DNA from 2 places in the Salinivibrio sp. ML323 genome. Region 2 is predicted to be linked to the other one. Evidence: predicted binding sites of a transcription regulator. Region 2 holds the regulator's gene; the other holds the start of a gene.

Region 1 (11,497 bases), on a different contig from region 2:
GTTAAAAGCCTGGCAGCGTCTCGAGCGTGCAGACGTAGATGTCAAGCCAGTGAGGCGAACGAAGGAGTAAACGTCAGATAACAGCATGAAAACGGCGCATGGCGTAGCGCCGTTTTGTTTATTCAATGCGTCGTCGGTGCTTAAGTCGATACGCTACTTGGTATACGACTGCGCCATATTATCAATGCGCTTGTTAGCACGTTTGGCTTCGTCATAGGCCATTTGAGAGGTATCTTTGGTATCACTCACGTCGCTTTTCATCATAGAAACGTCGTTAGAGAGCGCATCGACTTTCGCGGATAAATCATCAACACTTTGTTGTAGTGCGGTGTTGCTAGTACAGCCGACGAGCAACACGGTTGAAGCTATTGCTGCTAGAGCCATTGGACGGATTTTCATAGAGAACCTCGCTATTGTTGTTGGAGATAGCAATCACGTCAAAAGGGTCACGCGCAAGCGCGACTACCTTTTACCATAGACGCTGGTAGGGGATTTTGCTGCTGAATCCTCAACTTGGCGGCCATACCTTGACACAGTTAACATTTAACGCGCTGTTCGACCCATCCATCGAGACACGTTAAAGACTATTCGTGGTGATGATTTCCTTCATCGCTATGGTGCTGCATACCATCCATGACTGATTTCACTGGGATCTGCTTGGTCAGTGAATGACCGTCTGCAGTGTTTAAGGTCAACGAAATGTGCTCGCCTACTTTGAGTGGCTGGGTAAGATCAAATAGCATCACATGCAGGCCTCCTGGCTTTAATGTGACTTGCTCGCCTTCAGGCACCAAGATTTGCGCAATTTGTCGCATTTCCATCATGCCATCTACCATGGCATGCTCATGCAACTCTACCCGTTTCGCCGCCGGTGTACTCGCACTCACCACCCGTTTTAGCACCTTGCTTTGATTATCGAGCACCATGAAAGCGGCGCTATTTGGTGCGCCAGGTGCAGTGGCACGCGCGTAGGCATCATGAATAAAAAACTCACCATGGGCATGCACCAATGGGGCAACCATAAAAGCGATAGCGGCAATAAAAGATTTGAATGATGTCATTGTTATTCCTTGTTTTGACCAGTCACCCGTTCAATCGCTGCGATCAGCATCTCAGGGTTTAAGGTGTGAGGGACTTTCTCTACGAGTTCACCGTTCGGTGAGAGAAAATAAAAAAAGGAGCTATGGTCAACGGCATAGTCCATGGCGGAGTCTTCCAGCTCGGTGATGCGATATAAAACTCCGTAACGGTTTGCCAGCTGGGCGATTTGTGCTTCTGAACCACTGACGCCGGTGATGGCCGGATGGAAAAAATGGGCATACTCCGCGGCTTTTTCGCTGGTATCACGCTTTGGGTCGAGGGTGATAAAGACTGGCGACACCGCGTTTCGTGTCGACTCAGGGAGCGATTTTAACGCAGCAGATAGTACGGCGAGCGAGGTGGGACAAACATCAGGACAATGGGTATAACCGAAGTAAACAATGCGCGGACGTGGGTCATCGGTATTGTAAAGGTTAAACGGTTGCCCTTGTGATTGTAATGCACCCGCTTGTGCCTGCTTTTGTGACGTTTGATAGTGATCAAATAGCGCGCGGGCACCCAAGCCAAAACAAACGGCAATAATGGCGACAAGCCAAGCTTTCTTACTCATAGTCGCTCCATGCTTACTTTAATGGGGAATAGCGTGTTTGCATCATCATTAAGTGTAATGGTTCCCGCCCAGGTCATGCTGTCTTCAGTGCAAACGGGCAGCATCAATTGCCCTTGGTAAGTCAGTTTATCGGTTTGTTTAAGCACCAGCCGATATTCCCCCATATTCATTTCGACGCCTTGGAGCTTCACGAGCAAGGTATCCGTGTTAAGCGCCTGGGGGGCGGTTACCGTGAGGGTATTGGCGTGTAGTGGATGAACCACTGGATTGCCTAAGTGGGCTTGATAACCCTTGTATTGGCACGTTTGCTGATTTAGCGAACAGTAGGCGGCTGGCGCGACGGTTGAACTCGAAGCGGTCGAGAAAAAGCCAGATAGCCAAGAGGGAAGAAAAAAAGCCATCACTGCCAGCATTAAGAGACCGACAGTGATAAACAATGGGCGACTCACGGGTGATTGTGAGGGTGATATATGCATTATTTAGTCCTGCTTAGGCGAGAAACGCTCCAGCAATAATACCAGCACAAAGCCACCTATCATGGCAATGATGGCCAAGCTAACTTGTGCCGGGTGTCCCACGATTGCCTCGTACGCGCCCGGTAGAAGGTTATCTTGCATCAGAGGCACTTGCTCACCGGATGAGTTGGTACGCCATGTAAGCGTGTGTTTCCACGGCCAGATTTTACCTAGCGTGCCCAACATCAGGCCGGTCAGAAACGCGAGCGTTAGCGCGTAGTAGCGGCGCAGCAGCCATGACAACAGGTGCGAAAAGGTCAATAAGCCAGTCACCGCGCCCACCGCAAATAATCCCAGTAAGCCAAACTGCGTTTGATGAACCGCATCTAGGATCGGACTGTACATTCCCAGCAACAGCAGAATAAAACTGCCAGAGATCCCAGGCAAAATCATAGCGCAAATCGCGATGGCGCCGGCGAGAAAGACGGTGAGCGGCGAGGCGGTGAGCTGCAACGGGTTCGCAATAGTAATCCAATAGGCAAACCCGATCCCTAGCAGTGCGGCGAGAACGGTTTTAGGCCTTATTCTGGGGGCGGGCAATTGTTTGGCAATATGCAACGCTGAAGCGATGATCAAGCCAAAGAAAAACGACCACAGTGGGATCGGGTGATGGGTGAGCATCCAGCTTATCCCTTTGGCCAAACTGGCAATACTGGTCAGAATGCCGGCTAAGAGCACACAAAGAAAGGTGCCGTTGATATGGTGCCAGACGGCCTTGAACCCTTCCTTGCGCCAGAGTGTAAAAAGGCGCGGCGTGATACGCCGAATACTCTCAAGTAACTGGGTGTAGATACCAGTAATAAATGCGATGGTGCCGCCAGAGACACCAGGAACCACATCTGCAGCCCCCATCGCCATGCCTTTAAGGTAAGTTGAGACCAGGTTCTTGATCATAATGCTATTCATCGATAAAAAGCTAAGGGCTGCATTATACCGAGATGAATCGTCAGTGATAGGCCTGCTTATACTAGGACGACTAGTCGTCTTCGCCATTTAAATTTTGAAGAGCATCAGCTAGTGCCCTCACGCGTTCATTCGTTTGATCGACAAGGCGACGAATTTCGGCTGCAGACTCTCCAGAGCGTTGTGCCAATTGTCGTACTTCATCGGCGACCACGGCAAAACCTCGGCCCGACTCACCGGCCCGAGCTGCTTCAATAGCTGCGTTGAGCGCAAGTAAGTTTGTCTGTTCGGCGATGCCGTTTATTACACCAATAATTTGTTGTATTTCGCTGCTAGATGCTTCGACTTTTGTCATTTCCTTCTCCGTTACATCAACAGCTTGGGCTCTATTGGTCACATCAATACCGTAGGAGACGAGGTACACAGGGTTCCCTTCGGAGTCAAAAATGGGGGCGACGACAGTATCGAAACGGCGTTCGCTTCCGTCTGCAGCTGTAAACGGCAGTACTTCTTTTATTTGTTTACCCGAGAGCACATCGCTAAATGTCGGTTCTCCGAGCTTATTCTTGAGGTTGTTGCTTAGAATTTCTGAGTTCGACGATGTTTCTGCGCGTAAGTGGTCAAGCATGTACGAATTAAACGAATCAGGTGTACCGTCAAGACTCCACTGCATAATGCCGTTGCTGACACTGATCGCATCAAATCGACGTTCTGCCTCAAGTGATCGTTGTTTCGCTTCGGTGATATCAGCTTGAATAGAAATAAAGCTAGATAACTGTCCGTTATCATCAAAAATTGGATTGATAGAGACAGATATCCAATAGGCATCACCGTGTTTGTTATAATTAAGGAGCTCGTCGTAAAAGGGTTCGCGATTTTTTAGTTTTTGTGAGATTTTCGCGACAGTTTCGGTGTTAGTTCCTGGCCCTTGAAGCATGGTACCTGGTTTTTTGCCGCGCATTTCCGACATTGTATAACCTGTAAGTTTTTCAAACCCTTGGTTAACATAACGGGTATAGCCGTCAGCATCGGTAATGATGACTGAGTTATCTGTCTCATTTGCTACCATCGACAGCATTTTGAATTCTTCCCGACGCTCAACTTCCTCTGTGACGTCTTTGACAAACGCGGTGTACTGAATCTCGTCATCAAGTTCTATTTTAGATATTGAGAAACTTCCCCAACGGTTTTCACCATTTTTACGTACGAAAGGGACTTCGCGGGTGGAGCCCACAATTTTGTTGATACCGGTTCTTCGGTTTCGATTGACTAATTCATCATGCTCATGACGGTGTTGTTCAGGCACCAACATTTTTACGTTATGGCCTAGCATTTCGTCCCGAGAGTATCCCCACATTTGCTCAGCAGATTTATTAGCAAAGGTGATGCAGTTACGGCCATCGATAGTCACGACTGCATCTAGAGCTTGCTCGAGGGTTTGATGAACAATCTCTTGAGCTTGTTTTTGTGAAGAGATATCGTGAACAAATGCGGTGTAAGTAGATTTTCCAGCATGTTTAATATGGTTTAACGAGATGTTCACCCATACACGAGTTCTATCTTTTCTTTCTAACTGTACATCGCGAGATGTTCCGACGATGCGATTTTCTTGGGTCGTACGGTGATGATTAATGAACCCGTCATGACTGCCCCGAATTTCTTCTGGAACCAGCATTTTGACGTTGTGACCTAATACTTCATTGCGTTGATAACCCCACAGCGATTCAGCAGCATCGTTGAAATAGATAACATCATTTTTTTCGTCGATGGTCACGATAGCGTGTATCGACTGATCCAGTGTTTTTTTATAACGTCCATCAACGACCAAATCTTTTAACATTCACTTATTCCTTATTGACCGCTCACACTCCTCGGTGACTATTGATGAGTGTGATGTCAGTTCCAATTAGAGAGAAATACCGTATCACATCCTGTACTCGGGTGTTGAGTGAACCGATCAGCGTTTATGCCAATAGCAACACAAAAAACGAGGAAATACTGTCAAAGCGTATTCAAGCGTTGATATCACTATAAATAACGCGAGCGCGGGCCAGAAAACTCGTGTATTTAACGGCTTTTTAAAGGAAGGCTAGGTTGATGATGATGGCGTTAAGCCTGTATGTCCGGGCGGCAAGTGGAGTGGGGGAGCCGGACTCCCCCAAATGATGGTTAAGGCTGTTGAGGTTTCTCGAACACGGCGACGGACCAAGCGGGTACAGTGAGTTTGCCGTTGGTCACTTGAGCGGGCTGTTGGTTATACGCTATCGAGCCGTTGCCCGCATTGGCTTGCAAGCTGTGAAGCTGATAGCCGGTGGCGTCGATGTTGGCAAAGTCATTGACCGCCGCGCCTGAGGCATTGATCGCGACGATAATCCCGTCACGCGTTGCATCCATCGTGCTGTCGAGCAGACTGCCACTGTTATCAATTTTCATCACAATTAGCCCTGAAATTTGTGAGGCGCCTGTATTGTGAAAGCTGACACGTTGGTTGATCACGCTGCCTTGGCCCAGATTGAACAGCCCTGACGACGTACGCAGCGCCACCAGCTCATTAAAGTAGCTGTCCATGTTGCTGATTGCCTGTGGCGTTGGTTTGGCCTCGTTGTTGTGGTTGGCAATCACGGTTTCAATCATCGGCCAGGTGTAGCCGTCTTTATCTTCACGCGGCAGCCCTTGATCCCACTGCGTGGTTTGTTGGGTAAAGTCGACGCGGTTATACCAATCGCCCGAATCATATGAGTCACGCTGCATGGATTTTGAACGAAGCATCTCGCTGCCCATGTGAATAAAAGGCACCCCTTGTCCCAACAGTGCAGTGGAGAGTGACACGGCCTGGGCACGGACGCGTGTCGCGAGCGGCATGGCGTAAGGGAATTTGTATTGATTGTTATCCCACAAGGTTTGGTTGTCGTGCTTGGAGACATAGTTTTGGATCTCCCAAGCATCTTGTGCGTAGCCAGCCGGTTGACCGTTGTAATCGACCTCGTCGCCTCGGACCGTATCTCCATTGGCAATTTGTAACTGAAAATCTTTTAAATTACCCGCCATACCCAAACGGACTAAATCGGCGTTATGCAGGGCACTGGCTCTTTCCCCGTTGCTTTGCTGTTGCAGATCATTGGGCGCGACCCATTGACCATTACCAAAGCCTTGGTTTTTACGCAGGTACTCGCCGCCATCGAATGGACCGCCGCCACGAACCGCATCACGAAGTCGGTCAGAAAACGAACCAATACCTGTGCCGGCCAGGTTTGCTTGGGTGGCTTGGACAAACTGGCGATCGTTGGCGACTTCTTCCAACCTTCACCATGATAGTCGCGATGGCAACCGATGCGCCGAGCGGTTGCAAAAAGTGAGTGCGCTTCATTGATTATTCCTCATGTGTCAATACTGAGGCGCAGCATACTGAAGGGCGACACCTACCATGCGTGATCGGGTTAAAACTCAGCGTGTTATGGCAGAAAAGATGATGAAATTCAGTAAAGTATCACGAAAAGTAGGGGGAGAGCGAAAGACCACTACGCCCCCGAAAAGTCTGGGGGCGTAGGCATAGATGACTAGTTACCCATAAGCTGAAGGAGGTTTTCGGCGGTGACGACCGCTTCTTTACGGTTAGCAATATTGAGCTTTTGGTAAAGGTTACGGATATGGGTTTTGATGGTGGTACCGGCGACATCCAGTTCATGAGCAATTTGCTCGTTACTAAACCCGGAATAAATCAAGCCGAGCACTTGCCATTCGCGTTGCGTCAGGGAGCTGGTTCGCACCAGCTCTGGCACGTTAGGGTGCTTGACCAGTTTTTCGACAAAGGCTTCATCAAAGTGGGTGGAGCGTGAGCGCTGATGGCTGGCGATTTCTTTTAATAGCTGCTGTGCCCGGTGGCGCTCTAATGCGCCGAGCGCATGTTGTTCAATCAACGCGTGCAGCAATGATGAGAGCGCATCACCTTCGATTAAAAAGTTACCCATCATCCCGGTTTGATTGGTTAGGATCAGGGCATCTTGCAAGAGACTTTTGGCGTATTCCGTCTCTTGCACTTTACTGGCGAGCACGGCCTCGACGATGAGATTGCGGTTTTTATCCGTCACTAAGTTGGCCCGGTTCGCTTCGCGGCGCAGAAAATCGACCGCTTGACGTGCTTGATCATACTGACCCAAATGCAGGTGCGCGCGGGCAATGTTTCGCCACTGAAGCTGGCTAAAGTGGTTGCAGGCGGTCGCGGGGCGAACGGCTTGATGTAACCACTCATCCATATTGGTCAGTTCGTTTTTGGCGTGCCAATAGAGCAATAGCGAGAGTGACGCGTTAGCGGTCCAATCAACATGATAAACAGACTCTCGTAGAAGGTGCTCTATGTGCTCAATGCTTTTGGCCGCTTTATCTAACTCACCGCGACTAACAGCCACGCGCGCGAGCATAGAGTAGCTATGCAAATGCTTGCTCGGCGGTTGGTTTTCCAAAACCTGTAGCCCCTTATACGCACAGGCTTCAGCTTCATCCAGTCGGTTCCAACACCAGAGTATTTGGGCGCGAAGCCGTAGAGCAAATTCATGTAAAGGAACTTGGTGCAATTGCTGATCTTCAATGAGCTGATCGGCGCTGTCGAGCAACTCAAACGCGGCTTGCACATAGCCTTGTGCCAGGAGAATTTCACTTTGCTGTAAAATGGCCCACAGCGCTTGGTGATATACCTGATGCTGGCGCGCTAACTTTTCCGTTTGTTGCATCATGGATAAAGCGCGATCCAGTTCGCCGAGCACATGATTCACCTCGCCAACCACGGAAGTCGCGACAATACGTCCTCGGTAATTGGCGCTATCGAGTTGCTCGAGTGCTTTTTCTGCCAGCTGCATCGCTTGCTCAGGCTCATTCGCATTAATGGCTACTTGGGCAAGCAGGGCATTGGCATTGCCTTGGTAATCAATATCCAGTGGAATGTCGCGGGCTTGATACGCCTTTTCGGCACTGGCCAATAACTCGCCAACTTCGTGATACCTGTGTTGGCTTTGTGCTAACCAAGCACGCAGTAAGCTCAAATTGGGGTATTGGTATAAAAGCTCATCACTGAGCTTGATAATCGCGGATGCGAGTGTGGATAGTTCGCCACGATTGAACATACGCCAGCCGTGTTGATTGAGAATATCGGCCAGCAACGCATCGTCTTTGGCATAGCGTGCGTGGCGCAAGGCTTGATGAGGGGACTGCAGCTTTAGCCAAGCCAGTGCCGCGTGTCGATGCAAGGTTTGTTGCTGGTGGGGGATCCTGGCTTGGCGCTCGTGGGCCAAAAACTCCGCGAATAAATGGTGAAACCGGAACCAGTTGTTATCCCCCTCAAGCGGATAGATAAACAAGCCATAGCGATTGAGTGACTCAAGCATACCCAGCGCATCTTCTCGCTCGGTCAAGGCGAAAACCAGTTCATCATTGAACATTTCTAACACTGAGACCTTCATCAGAAACTGACGTGTCTCCGTGTCAAGCAAGTCGAAGACTTCTTCCGCTAGATAGTCCCAAAGATGGGCATGGTTAAATTCTGCACACGAGGCGGCGCTTTGAATTAGCGTGCGTTTTTGGTGCTGCGCTTGAATGGCGATCAGTTGCAGCGCGGATGGCCAACCTTCGACGTAGGTACATAAGGCATTCGCGGTCGATTCATCGACGCCATCGTCGATACGTTGGTTGAAAAACCGGGTTGTCTCTTCGTTATCGAACGCGAGAAGCTCGTTGCCTATCTCGATCATCAGGTCTCGCACGCGTAAGTTCGCGGTGCCCAGTGGTGGGTTAGCGCGTGACGTCACCACTAACGTGAGGTTCTCTGGCATGTGCTTGATGAAAAAGCGCATCGCTTCATGGATTTCTTCGTTATCAACCAGTTGATAGTCGTCCAGCACCAAATAGCTGGTGGCGTGAAACCCGGCCAGTTCGGCAAAAACATCAGACAAGAGCGCACGAAGTGATGAGAATTGGCGTTTTTCCGCCAGTTTTATCGTATTGGCGCAGCCTTCTTGGGTGGCTTGGTGCAACGCTTGTAATAAATAGTTTATGAAGCGAAAGCTGTCGTTATCACTGTCATCAATGCTAAACCAACCGACATTGGGTTGATCGGCGAGCCACTGGGCAGCCATGGTGGTTTTGCCATAACCGGCCGGAGAGCGAAACAGCACCAGCTTATAGTGGGGGGCTTGTTGTAAAATATCGAGCACTCGCGGGCGCAATATCGCGTTATAAAGCCGTCCAGGCCGAGTCAGCTTTGATGGGATCCACATAAGACACTGTCCTTCACTACAAATGCGGTGCGTCATCTTTGGTGCGCACCTCTGTCCTGATTGCAGTGTATGTAACTTCAAAGACACAAACTATGATCTATCCCTGATCTCTTAACGGGTGCCCTAATTTAGTGCAACTACGCCTTATAATTGTGATAAATGTCACTCAATTGCCTTTTTCTTGGCTTTTTTTATCGTCGGTGTACACATTCATGTTGGTTTGTCAGGGTTTAATTTGCGCTAGCGCACAAAAATCACCAAAAGCTAGACGGTTTTTTTCATCGCCGGCTTAGACAGGCTTTTGTCTCATAGCGTGATGAAGATCACCAGTCAGTGGGCTGTGCTTCATTTTGATGAGAGCCCGCTCACTGTTGATGTGTGACCTGGCTCTCTACGCCCTGTGGTCTCCTCCTTTGATGAGAACGACGTGGGAGGATGTTTGCCGTGCTCGGGTTGGGCAGGATGACTAACCATCAAGGTTTCATTCCATTATCGAGAGCAACGACATGACACCAAAACAGCAACATGCGTTTGATAAAAGTGCGTTTAAAATCAGTATGGTTCAACACTTAACCCAGCTAGGTCACGCACCAGATACTGCTCAACTGCGTGATTGGTACCTCGCGCTTGGCCGCGCATTAGCCGAACACACGACGAGTGACTTGGTGGCCACTGAACACGATCAAGCTATTAAACAAGCGAAAAGTGTTAACTATTTATCCCTCGAGTTTTTGATTGGTCGTTTAACCGGGAACAACCTGATTAGCATGGGCTTGTACGATGCTATCGCCGATGCCGTGAGTGAGCTTGGGCTTGGGTTAACGGATTTACTCGAACAAGAGCGTGATCCGTCTCTGGGTAATGGCGGCTTGGGACGTCTGGCGGCCTGTTTTATGGACTCTTTGGCGGCACAGCAGTATCCGGCAGTGGGTTACGGATTACATTATGAATATGGGCTTTTCCGTCAGTCTTTTCATGAAGGGGCGCAGCAAGAGGCTCCTGATGCATGGCGCGAACCGGAAGGCTACCCATGGGAACTGGTACGTCCTGAATTATCCCAAATTATCGGCTTTTATGGTCATGTTGAGGTCGTTGAAGAAGCAGGGCATACCTATCGCCAATGGGTGCCAAGCTTGAAAATCCAGGCAATGCCTTGGGACTTACCCATTGTCGGTTACCAAAGTAACACCGTTTATCCATTGCGTTTGTGGGAAGGTCGAGCACTGACACCGTTCGCGCTTGATGCTTTTAATGCGGGCGAGTATACCCATGCGCAGCAAGCAGATATTGATGCGGGTAACCTGTCTAAAGTCCTTTACCCCAACGATAACCATGATTCGGGCAAGACGCTGCGCTTGATGCAGCAGTACTTCCACAGTGCCGCCTCGGTCGCAGATATCCTCCGTCGTCACCTAGAGGCAGGTCATGCTCTAGCGGCGTTGCCAGAGTATGAAACCATTCAATTAAACGACACCCACCCCACCATCGCGATTCCTGAGCTGATGCGCGTATTGCTGGATGATTATCGTCTGGGCTGGGATGAGGCGTGGTCAATCGCCAGTCGTACTTTTGCTTACACCAACCACACCTTACTGCCCGAAGCGCTGGAAACCTGGAGTGAGGCATTGATTGCGCGCTTGCTGCCGCGTCATATGGAGATCATTTTTGAGATTAACCATCGCTTCATGCAAGAGGTAGAAGCGAAGTGGCCCGGCGATGTGGCGAAAAAGCAGGTGTTGTCAGTGATTGACGACAAAGGTGAGCGCATGGTGCGTATGGCGAATCTATGTGTGGTTGGCTCTTATGCGGTAAATGGCGTTGCGGCGTTGCACTCTCAGTTAGTTAAGCGTGATTTATTCCCAGAATTTGATGCGCTATATCCGGGCCGCATTCAAAATGTGACCAATGGCATCACACCGCGTCGCTGGTTGAAGTTCTGTAACCCTGACTTGTCCAACTTGATCAGTGAAAAAATCGGTGAGCAGTGGCCAGCGCAATTAGAGCAACTCGAGCGGATTGCTCAATACGCCGATGATACTGCGTTTCAAAAGACATTCATGGATGTCAAAAAGCGCAACAAGCAGCGTTTGGCAGGATGGGTCAAAGAGCATCTCGATATTACCCTCAATACCGATGCGATTTTTGATGTACAAATTAAGCGT
Region 2 (11,497 bases):
CATTTTACAGTTACCACCTGACTAAGGTGGTGCACTCGTCGCGTAAATTGAATGTGCACAACATTGTGGAAGTGCTGACGTTTGGCAACAACTACACCGGCACCACAGAGATCTGCACCTTATTTATGCGCCCTGAGTTTCGTGGCGGCCTAAACGGCAAGCTTTTATCTAAGTGTCGGTTCTTGATGTTGGCACAATTTCCCGAGCGTTTCGCAGACGTGGTCTTTGCAGAAATGCGTGGCGTGTCGGATGACGACGGCAACTCGCCGTTTTGGCAATGGTTGAAGGATAACTTCTTTAACATTGACTTCACGTTGGCCGACTACCTCACCGGGATTGGGGCCAAGGGCTTTATTGCCGACTTGATGCCAAAATTACCGATTTACGTGAGCTTACTCAGTGAAGAAGCACGTGCTGTCATTGGGCAAGTGCATCCAAATACCCGTCCAGCACTGCGTTTGTTGGAAAAAGAGGGCTTTTCGTGCCGAGGTTATGTCGACATCTTTGATGCCGGCCCCACGGTAGAATGCTTACGTCACAATATCGAATCCGTGCGTCATTCTTTCAACGCCTCGGCAAGCGTCAGAGAGCACAGCAGCGCGCAGGACTATTTAATATCGAACACGGAGTTTGCCGGTTTCCGCGCCACGGCGGCGAAAGCGGCGGTCGATCATGAAACCAATCAGGCAGTGATTAGCCCCGCGGTAGCAGACGCATTGAATGTAAAAGAAGGCGATCAGCTGCGTTTGATTGCCATGGAGGGATAAGATGACAACGCAATCAGCAGGCCATCTGATTAACGGTGAATGGGTCAAAGGCGAGGGTGAGGTAATGACCTCGCAAAATCCCTTTGATAGTCAATGTATTTGGCAAGGTGAAGAAGCGACGCGCCCTCAGGTTGAACAAGCGGTGAGTGCCGCTCGTGAGGCCTTCCTCCGTTGGCGAAATACCGACTTTGCCGAGCGCCAAGCGCTGGTTGAACGCTTTGCCGAGATAGTAAAAGCGAATACCGATGATTTAGCGCGCACTATTGCTGAAGAGACGGGCAAACCGTTCTGGGAAACCAAAACCGAAGTCGGTGCCATGGTAGGCAAAGTGGCGATTTCATTGCGCGCTTACCACGAGAGAACAGGATCCCGCGAGAAGGACGTCAATGGTACGCAAGCTGTGTTGCGTCACCGTCCGTTAGGTGTGATGGCGGTTTTTGGTCCGTACAACTTCCCGGGTCATCTGCCCAATGGCCACATTGTTCCCGCATTACTGGCCGGTAATAGTGTGGTGTTTAAACCCTCAGAGCTAACGCCAAAAGTGGCGGAGAAAACGCTGGAATATTGGGTAGAGGCGGGGCTGCCGCATGGCCTTATCAATTTGGTGCAAGGTGGCCGTCATACCGGTGAGGCACTGGCGCAAGCCCGAGGCATTGATGGTTTGTTGTTTACCGGTAGCGCCAATACCGGCCATATCCTCCATCGCCAGTTCGCCGGTCAGCCCGATAAGATGTTGGCGCTAGAAATGGGGGGAAATAATCCCCTAGTGGTCAGTGATCAGTTTGGTGATTTAGACGCCACCGTCTATGCCATCATTCAGTCCGCGTATCTCAGTGCGGGGCAACGTTGCACCTGTGCACGCCGCCTGCTGCTGCCTGAGGGAGAAGTGGGTGACAAGATCTTAACGCGCCTAGCACAATGGACAAAAACCGTGCGAGTGGGCGGCCAGTTTGATGATCCGGCCCCGTTTATGGGCGCACAGATCTCAGTGGCAGCGGCGGAAGGTATTTTGGCCACACAGCAAAAGTTGGTCGACCTCGGCGCGAAGCCGGTGATTGAGTGTGAACATCAGCATGATGCGGTGATCTCGCCAGGGATCTTGGATGTCAGTGGTATCCAAGACTTGCCGGATGAAGAGTATTTTGGTCCGCTGCTGCAAGTGCAGCGCTATCAGAATATGGTCGATGCGGTGACCAAAGCCAATGACACCCGTTATGGGTTGTCTGCTGGGCTCATCAGTGAAGACGATGGGGAATGGCAATATTTCCTTGACCATATTCGTGCCGGGATTGTTAACCGCAACCGTCAATTGACCGGAGCCAGTGGCGATGCACCCTTTGGTGGGCCAGGCGCGTCGGGGAACTTACGCCCTAGCGCGTATTATGCGGCAGACTATTGTGCTTATCCCATGGCCTCCATGGAGGGCGAGCAGGTAGTGCTGCCCGATACGTTCGCCCCCGGTATACCGACTCAACAGGACTAAGGAGAGCAACATGGACAGTGGCCAAGCGTTATTCGACAAACTGTGGCAGGACTACATCAACCGCCTGTGCCCATCGGCACACAAGGTGCATGCCTTGTTAGAAGAAGGGCAGCCTTTGATCAATGATCATATTGCTTTGCGGACATTTGGGTTGCCCAAGGTTGGGCTTGAGGTATTGGCGCGCCCTTTCCTGGCGTTAGGCTATCAGCAAAAAGGGGACTATACCTTTGAAGCGAAAAAGCTCAACGCCTGCCATTTTGAGCACCCCGATCCTCTGATGCCAAAAGTCTTTATCAGTGAGTTGATGGTCGAGCAATGCTCGCCCGCGCTTCAGGCGATTGTTGAGAAGCTGGTGGCACAAGTTGATGCGTCGTCACTCACAGGCAGTGACTTTCTCCATCAGGGTCGCTTGTGGGACATTGACTGGGCAACCTATCAAACACTTGCCGAAGAGAGTGAATATGCGTCTTGGGTGGCGGCACACGGTTATGGTGCCAACCATTTTACCGTGAGTGTGAATCAGCTGAATGCGCATGATGATTGCCTCTCGGTGAATAACCGATTGCGCGACAATGGCTTTGCGATTAACGAGTCAGGCGGGGAAGTCAAAGGTGACGCGTCGGTGTATCTGGAGCAATCCTCCACCATGGCAGATCGCGTGCCAGTTGCTTTTTCTGATGACACGCAAACCATCCCGGGTGGTTTTTATGAGTTTGCTAAGCGTTATGTTCTGCCCAATGGTGAGCTTTACCAAGGTTTTGTGGCTGCCTCGGCAGACAAAATCTTTGAAAGCACCCATTAGTGCGCCACACATCGCTTAATCGACATCATAGGGAAAAGGGAGCGTATGCTATGCTCCCTTTTTTATCGTCTATTGAGCCTCGATATCGAGCCAATACGTGTCTGGAATGGCTTGTGTTTCGTTGCTTAAATGCGGGTTATCGACCCGGATCACGGTGCGTTCACCAATGTTGGCTTTTTCAAACGTTTCTTTGACCAGCGGAGCGTTGTTGAAAAACTCAATAAATGATCCGTCTTGGTATGCCGCTTCAAAAGCACCATTCAACATGTCGGCGACGTCAGCATGTTGCGGAGACACAAACAGGAACATCGGGAAGCGATAGATCAGCATCAGATGCGGGTCAACTAACAGATTACCGTATTGTGGCCGCTCGGCTAATTCACTAAAAGGCTCAATCAAGGCACGCGGGAAGAGATCAGCACGACCTGTATCAACCACTTTGAAAATATTTTCAAAGCTCGATATTTCGCGTACGCGAAATCCCGCTGAGTTGAGCACCTTGACGTCGGCCCAGCCCTGTCCCTGAATCATAGTAAGAGACTGCAAATCACCCGCGCTACTTATCTGAGCGAGTTGGGGCTCCGTGGCTTGGTTGGTAATAAACAGGCGATGGCCGAGTAGACCACGAAACACGGGATAGCGAATGGGGATCAGTTCAGATTCCAGCGTGCGGTCGGCACCCAGCCAGTCGATAGTGAGCTTGCCTTGCTTGAGCATTTCCACCTTACGAGACTGAGAGCCAATTTGGCCGTCAAAAGCTTGCAAGGTGACAGGCTCTCCTGATTTTTCGGCAAGAAACTCAATCAGCTCAATGGCATAGAGATCAAGCGCCGACCCAGCGCGTGGCTCGGGGTGCACAATTGTGGTATTGGACACGGCATGGGCTGAAAACACAGAGAGCGCCAAGGCGGTGAGAGAAACCATGAGTTTTTTCATAAACGATACCTTGTTAGTTTTATGTTAACCATATCGTTTTGAGTGTAGAAGTTATCCAGACGCTTGCCAGAAAGCGGAGATAAAAAAACCGACGCCAGGGCGTCGGTTGGTGATACAGAGAGCGGCGCAATTAGCGTGTGCCGTATACCACGATGGTTTTACCGTGTGCGGAAATGAGGTTTTGCTCTTCCAGCATTTTGAGGATACGTCCCACGGTTTCACGCGAACAGCCGACGATTTGGCCAATTTCCTGACGGGTGATCTTAATTTGCATACCATCAGGGTGAGTCATGGCATCCGGCTGTTTAGCCAAGTTCAACAAGGTTTGCGCGATGCGGCCTGTGACGTCCAGGAAGGCGAGATCCCCGACCTTTTGGCTCGTTACCTGCAAACGACGCGCCATTTGTGAAGACAGGCGCATTAAGATGTCAGGATTCACTTGAATGAGCTGGCGGAACTTCTTAAACGAAATTTCTGCCACTTCACACGGTGATTTAGCGCGCACCCAAGCAGTGCGCTCCTGGTCTTCTTCGAAAAGTCCGAGCTCACCAATGAAGTCACCTTGGTTAAGGTAAGACAGGATCATTTCCTTGCCTTCTTCATCTTTGATCAGTACGGCCACAGACCCTTTCACGATGTAATACAAGGTCTCCGCCTTCTCACCTGCATGGATAAGCGTGCTTTTAGACGGATACTTATGAATATGACAATGTGAAAGGAACCACTCGAGTGTAGGGTCTGTTTGAGGTTTTCCTGGAACCATATAACTTATTTCCTCTGCATGTGTTGCCCGGCAACAACGTCCTATCTTTGTCTGAGGGGTAACCCATCAGATCATTGCACAGAATACGAAGTCTGAACGCGGGCTACAAGCTCACTGTATGTTAACAAGAGTGTATCTTTTTTTGTTGGTGATTTCTTGATTTTGATCTAGGCCAACCGCCTAAAAATCTGGCAAAAACGTGGCTAAGATCACGGCTTGAGAAGTAATACATCATGGATGCGCTACGCCTTAGCCAATCTTGCCTTTTTCTATCAATTGTTGGATCAATGGACGGATGATCAATTCCATCGCAAAGCCCATTTTTCCTCCCGGTACCACTAAGGTGTTATGCCGTGACATAAACGACCCAGTGATCATTTGCAACAGATAAGGGAAGTCGACGTTTTTCATTCCACGAAAGCGGATCACCACAAAACTTTCATCCAAAGACGGGATCCCTTTGGCATTTAATGGGTTTGAGGTATCTACCGTCGGCACGCGTTGAAAGTTGATATGGGTACGAGAAAACTGCGGGGTGATGTAGTGCAGGTAATCATCCATTGAGCGCACAATCGAGTCGGTCACCGCCTCACGAGAGTGGCCTCTATCGCGCGTATCGCGGACAAATTTTTGAATCCACTCTAGGTTGACGATCGGCACCATTCCAATCAAGAGATCGACATGCTGTGCAACATTGACATCACCATCGACCACTCCGCCGTGCAGTCCCTCGTAAAACAATACATTGGTATTGTCGGCTAAGTCTTGCCATGGCGTGAAGGTGCCAGGCATTTGGTTATAGGGCACCGCTTCATCAAAGGTATGTAAATAGCGGCGATATTTCCCGGTGCCTTGCTCACCATACTCACGGAAAAACTGCTCTAGCCGCGGGAAATCGTTGGCCGTGGGGCCAAAGTAGCTGATATGTTTGCCTTGTTCACGTGCTTTACGGATCTCGACGTCCATTTCAGGACGGGTAAAGCGATGAAAGCTATCCCCTTCTAGCCAGGCCGCTTTGATGTTCATCATCTGGAACATCTTTCGGAAGGCTTCCGAGGTGGTGGTGGTACCGGCTCCTGATGAGCCGGTGACCGCAATAATAGGATGTTTAGCCGACATGACGCGCCCTGTCATTCAGTCTGAATTTGTATCGCGATACGGCGTGTACTGCGATGCTAAGAGCCGAGTGCTGTTTTACGACGAATATCCACTGTCTCGTGCAACTCGGAATATACAATCACGGCGTCCCCGGATTGCAATTGTTGGCGAACATCATCCACTTTTTGTGCAAAGCTGACTTCTTGCTCACCATAATCGGTTCCTTCCCGTAACACAAAGTGCTCGATTAACGCTGTCAGCGTCTCGTCAGGAATCGACTGCCATGGAACCATCATACTACATCACCTTTTATTGATCTCAGGATGGCATCCTCGGATGCCTGATGTGAATGTTGTGAATTGGCTCGCATTTTACCCGATCATACCAGTCAATGCAGTGGTTCTCTTTGCTTCCTTTGACGGTGCTAACGCGCCGACTTACTCAGTGACTCATGCGGCAAATAAGCGGCGAGCCAGCCAGGCACCGCTTGCTCAAGCCAAAACTGAGGTTGGCGCCAACTACCGGCGACAAAGCCAACATGGCCGCCATGCTCAGTGAGTTGATAATCAATGTTCGCGGGTAATGGGGAGGTTGGGATCACCGCGTCGGTCATAAAAGGATCGTCTTTGGCATGAATGATGGCCAACGGTGTCTTAATGGTATTAAGCACGGAAAGGCCGCTACAGGCGTGATAATAATGGTGCGCATCGTCAAAGCCATGAAGCGGGGCAGTCACGGTTTGGTCAAACTCGAACAGGGTTTTTATCGTCGGGCGCTCCCCCGCGTGCCATCGGCCCACTTGCTGATGACGTGTGAGTTTTTCCGCTAGGGTTTGGCGCATCGATCGCAACAAATAGGCTTGATAAATACGGGAAAAGCCTTGTTGGATACGCATCGAGCAAGCGGCAAGGTCAAGTGGCGGCGACACGGCGCAACCACAGGCCACGATGGGATCATCGTGATAGTCCGCCAGGTAACGCACCAGCATGTTCCCCCCCAAAGAGACCCCGACTGCGCCAATTTGACTCTTTGGATAGGTTTGACGCAAATGGGTGAAGAAGGCACGCGCGTCCTGGGTTTCTCCCGAGTGATAGGTTCGCGCGGCACGATTAAGGCGGCCACTGCAGCTGCGAAAGTGCATCACCACGCCGCACCAACCTTGGCGTTGGAAGGCCGCGAGCAAGCCGTTGGCATACGGGCTGTCGAAACTGCCTGCTAAGCCATGGAATAAAACAACAATCGGCTGTCCAGGCTGCGGCTGATGTGTCCATGCCAGATCGACAAAATCGCCATCAGGCAGATCAAATTGCTGCCAGCGAGGGGTGAAAAGCGGGGCTCGACGCAAAAAGCGAGGCAACAAGGTTTGTAAGTGCGCGTTCCGCGCGCTGGGAATGGGTTTAAACGGTGTCATCATGGTTGCTTCCCTCTTCCTCGGCGGGCGTCACCTTCAGTGATGTATATAGGTTGCGTGCTGATGGTGACAGCTGACGGCAATAGTAGGCGAGAGGAGAGGCGGTGTCCGTGAGCCAGGTTTGACGATTGAGGGCATCGACTAAATCTTGCTGTTGGAATTTTTCTAAACTGAGCTCAAAGTTGAGCATTTTTTTGTACTGCCCACTGCCGACCCGCGGCTTCAACTCTCGCCGAAGGTGACGATAGGCAATAAGCAAATGCTCAGAGCGGCTTAACGCATGCTTCAGTTGTGTGAGGCTCTCGGGCGCAAGCCCATAGCCGTGTTGTTCAATCCAGGCGAGTAACAAGGCAAGATTTACGTTGCCTTGGTGCTCGTCTTGCAGCCTGAGGCAAGCTTGCTTTACCTCGGGCTTGCCATAATGATGTAAACAAAACTGCCACAGGTCGGCGGGATTCGCCATCCCAGGGGTTAGTCCTGATTGAATGTCGCCTCCAGGGCTTCCAGCTCTTCTTGTCGCTCCATCCATTCTTGTTCCACCTCTTCGAGCGTCGATTTAGCATCCGCTTGACGTTGCAATTGCGCCGTGAGCCGCGCCTTATTATCACTGTGGTAAATCTCGGGGTCCGCCAACTGATTTTCTGCGTCAGAGATAATGGCAGAGAGTTGTTCTATCTGTGTGTCTAGATTGTCAATTTTTTTCCGCAAAGGCGCGGTTTGCTTACGTAACTCGGCATCGCGGCGTTTTTGCGCTTTACGATCCACCTGTGTTTGTTGCGGCGCCGTTTTCTCCGCGGCCGCTTGTTTTTTGCTCTCGGCACGATCGGCGCGCTGTTGATCGGTCAGCCAACGGTGATAATCGTTCAAGTCTCCATCAAAGGGTAGCACTGCGCCATTGTCGACCAAATACAAGTCATCGGTGGTGGCGCGCAGCAAGAAGCGATCGTGACTGACAATCACCATCGCGCCCTCGTAAGACTGTAAGGCGAGTGTCAGCGCTTGGCGCATATCCAAGTCCAGATGGTTGGTTGGCTCATCGAGTAACAGTAAGTTCGGTTTTTGCCATACCAATAAGGCGAGCACCAAGCGGGCTTTTTCGCCTCCAGAGAAGGGCCCGATGGGCTCGAGCGCCTTGTCGCTTTGAAAGCCAAACCGGCCGAGAAAATCACGTAAGGTTTGCTCAGCGGTGGTGGGGGCTAACCGGTTTAGGTGCTGAAGTGGCGTATCGTCGATGCGCAACGTATCGAGTTGGTGTTGGGCAAAGTAGCCAATTTTCACCCCTTGTGAATAGGTTAATTCACCGGCCATGGCGGGTAAGCTGCCCGCGAGGAGTTTAATCAGGGTCGACTTACCCGCCCCATTGCGCCCCAGCAAGCCAATGCGCGCCCCCGGCACCAGGTTAAGGCGAATGTTTTCAATAATAGGTGTCTTATCATAACCCGCCGCCACTTTGTCCATCATTAAAATGGGGGTGGGTAAGGCATCCGGCGTGAAGAAGGTAAAACTAAACGGGTTATCGTATTGCGCGGGCAATACCTTCTCCATCCGCTCAAGGGCTTTGATCCGGCTTTGCGCTTGGCGGGCCTTGGTGGCTTTGTAACGAAAGCGATCGATATACGATTGCATGTGGGCAATTTGCTTTTGTTGCTTTTCGTACTGCGCCTGTTGCTGCGCCAATTTTTGCGCGCGCATTTGCTCAAAGTCGGAATAATTACCCGTGTATTCATTGAGCTGTTGATGCTCGATGTGAATGATGCGATTGACAACAGGATCCAAGAAATCCCGGTCGTGAGAGATCAACACCAAGGTACCTGGATATTGCTGTAGCCATTTTTCTAGCCACATGACCGCATCGAGATCTAGGTGGTTAGTGGGTTCATCGAGCAACAATAGATCAGAGCGACATAATAGCGCTTGTGCTAAGTTCAGCCGCATTCGCCAGCCACCTGAGAACTGGGTGAGTGACCAGTGGATTTGTGGTTGGCTAAAGCCCAAACCATCTAATAAGCTGGCCGCACGCGCTTCAATGGTATAACCACCAATGGCATCCAATTTATCGTGTAACATCGCCACCGCGTTACCGTCATCACGGGCTTCGGCGTCGCGTAGGGCTTGCTGTAGCGCGCGGTATTCGCTGTCGCCATCAATCACGTACTCGAGCGCGCTTTTGTCGAGCGCGGGGGTTTCTTGCGCCACCCATGCTACCTGCCACTGACTCGGGTAGTCACAATGGCCGGCATCCAACGATAATTGATGGCGCAGCAAGGCAAACAAGCTCGATTTGCCACAGCCATTTTTGCCCACCAGACCGACTTTGTCGCCCGGTGAGATAGTGGCAGAAGTGTGGTCAAGCAGGGGCTTACCCCCTCGAAGCAGTTGAATATCGGAGAAGCGAATCATGATTTCTCAGTCTGTCTCGGGTTGATGGGTGCGCATTGTCGCGCGGTCGTTATACCAGCTTGATACCGGGATTGCCAAATTCTACCGCGTCATCCCACTGGTCAGACACAGACGGGGCATGTTTGTGTGTTAAAGTTAAAAACACGGAATAAATGAACAGATTGCGTTCTGACCATAATCATAAGACAAGGAAGCCTATGCCCCGAGATAAGGCTGAAAGCCCCTCTCTTCCCAAGGTACTGGTGATTTTTGCTCACCCCGACCCCGATGAATCCGTTGCCAATCGTCGTTTAATTGAGGCCATTACGCCGCTGGCCCATGTCAGCGTGCACGATATTTACGCCGCCTACCCGGATTTTGTGGTGGACGTCCATCATGAGCGCGCGTTGGTCACTGACGCCGATGTGTTGGTCTTTCAGCATCCACTGCAAATGTATTCCTGTCCGGCGCTGTTGAAAGAGTGGATAGATGTGGTGCTCGGGAAAGGGTTTGCACATGGGCAAGGCGGGGATGCGTTGGCCGGTAAAACCTGCCGCTTTGTGGTGACCACCGGGGGAGCGGCCGAAGCGTTTAGTCAACAAGGTTACAACAAATATTCGATGGCCGAGCTACTGCAGCCTTTTGAGTTAACCGCCTCATTATGTCGGATGGATTGGATCCCACCGTTGGTCTTGCACTGGGCGCGCCGCGTTGGCGATGCCGATCGCGAAGCGTTTGCTGAGATTTATGCCGATTGGCTCGCTGACCCATTGGCGCACCAAGGAGGCGAGGATGGATAACAACCTCTTATCGGTGGCCTTTGTTTTTTTATTGGCGGCGGTGATTGCGGTTCCTCTTGCCCAGCGCTTGGGTATGGGCTCGGTGCTTGGCTATTTGCTGGCAGGCATAGTGATCGGGCCCTGGGGGCTGGGCCTGGTCCGTGATGTGGATGCGATTCTCCATTTTGCCGAATTTGGCGTGGTGCTGCTGCTTTTTCTGATTGGCTTGGAGCTTAACCCTAAAAAGCTATTGAAAATGTGGCGCCCTATTATCGGCCTTGGTGGTAGCCAAGTGGTGCTGACCGGGATCGTGATAGGGTCATTAAGTATCTTCGCTGGGCTCACGTTGCCACAAGGTGTGGTGATCGGGGCGGGGCTGGCGCTTTCTTCTACCGCGATTGCGATGAAAATCATCGAAGACCAACGTTTAATGCGCAGCGAAACCGGACAATCTGGATTTGCCGTTTTATTATTTCAAGATATCGCCGTGATCCCGATACTGGCTGTGATCCCAGCGTTGGCCGGTGGCAGTGCTGGCAGTTGGCTCGACGTATTATGGATGTTTGTCGGCATTGGTATTTTGCTGGTGGGCGGTCATTTCCTTCTGCGTCCGCTGTTTCGTTTAGTGGCCATGAGCGGCGTCACCGAGCTATTTACAGTGACCTCGCTGGCCTTGGTGATCGGGATTGCCCTGGCGATGCAAGCGTTAGGCCTATCGATGGCGCTGGGGGCGTTTCTTGCGGGCGTATTGCTTGCGGAAAGTGAATACCGTCATGAATTAGAAACTGCGATTGAGCCTTTTAAAGGTTTGTTGCTTGGGCTGTTCTTTATTGCAGTGGGAATGACCGTTGATCTCGGTCTATTGCTCGACTACCCACTGGCCATACTGGGAGCGGTCGCGGCGTTGATCTTGGTGAAGACCTTGCTGCTTTATGGCTTGGCGCGTGCCTTTGGGGTGGTGCCAAAAGCGCGTAGTCAAATGGCGGTATTGCTTAGTCAAGGTGGGGAGTTTGCGTTTGTTATTTTCACTGCTGCGCGCAGCCAGGGCTTACTTGACCAAGAGTTAAACGCGTTTTTGT

The links. Region 2 encodes CRP, which controls carbon source genes, mostly activating them, when cyclic AMP is high. Its sites were predicted from a motif close to TGTGANNNNNNTCACA; they were not measured.
Region 1: BZG13_RS10940 (glycogen/starch/alpha-glucan phosphorylase) is a predicted target of CRP. The motif match lies at 9,690-9,705, and genes of this name have one in related genera.

Annotation. Positions count from the first base shown of each region.
Region 1 is NZ_MUES01000018.1:37,359-48,855, forward strand. Features, by position in the region: gene BZG13_RS10895 (L,D-transpeptidase family protein) at 1-70, shown strand, start outside; gene BZG13_RS10900 (Lpp/OprI family alanine-zipper lipoprotein) at 154-399, opposite strand; gene BZG13_RS10905 (copper chaperone PCu(A)C) at 585-1,061, opposite strand; gene BZG13_RS10910 (SCO family protein) at 1,064-1,651, opposite strand; gene BZG13_RS10915 (hypothetical protein) at 1,648-2,127, opposite strand; gene BZG13_RS10920 (DUF368 domain-containing protein) at 2,131-3,060, opposite strand; partial or broken gene BZG13_RS15590 (PAS domain S-box protein) at 3,230-4,909, opposite strand; partial or broken gene BZG13_RS10930 (alpha-1,6-glucosidase domain-containing protein) at 5,239-6,416, opposite strand; gene malT (HTH-type transcriptional regulator MalT) at 6,627-9,335, opposite strand; gene BZG13_RS10940 (glycogen/starch/alpha-glucan phosphorylase) at 9,842-11,497, shown strand, end outside.
Region 2 is NZ_MUES01000006.1:9,428-20,924, reverse strand. Features, by position in the region: gene astA (arginine N-succinyltransferase) at 1-767, shown strand, start outside; gene astD (succinylglutamate-semialdehyde dehydrogenase) at 769-2,250, shown strand; gene BZG13_RS05880 (DUF1338 domain-containing protein) at 2,261-3,052, shown strand; gene BZG13_RS05875 (hypothetical protein) at 3,122-3,988, opposite strand; gene crp (cAMP-activated global transcriptional regulator CRP) at 4,119-4,751, opposite strand; gene BZG13_RS05865 (phosphoribulokinase) at 5,001-5,870, opposite strand; gene BZG13_RS05860 (YheU family protein) at 5,927-6,145, opposite strand; gene BZG13_RS05855 (hydrolase) at 6,274-7,263, opposite strand; gene BZG13_RS05850 (TIGR02444 family protein) at 7,247-7,723, opposite strand; gene BZG13_RS05845 (ABC transporter ATP-binding protein) at 7,732-9,660, opposite strand; gene kefG (glutathione-regulated potassium-efflux system ancillary protein KefG) at 9,858-10,439, shown strand; gene kefB (glutathione-regulated potassium-efflux system protein KefB) at 10,432-11,497, shown strand, end outside.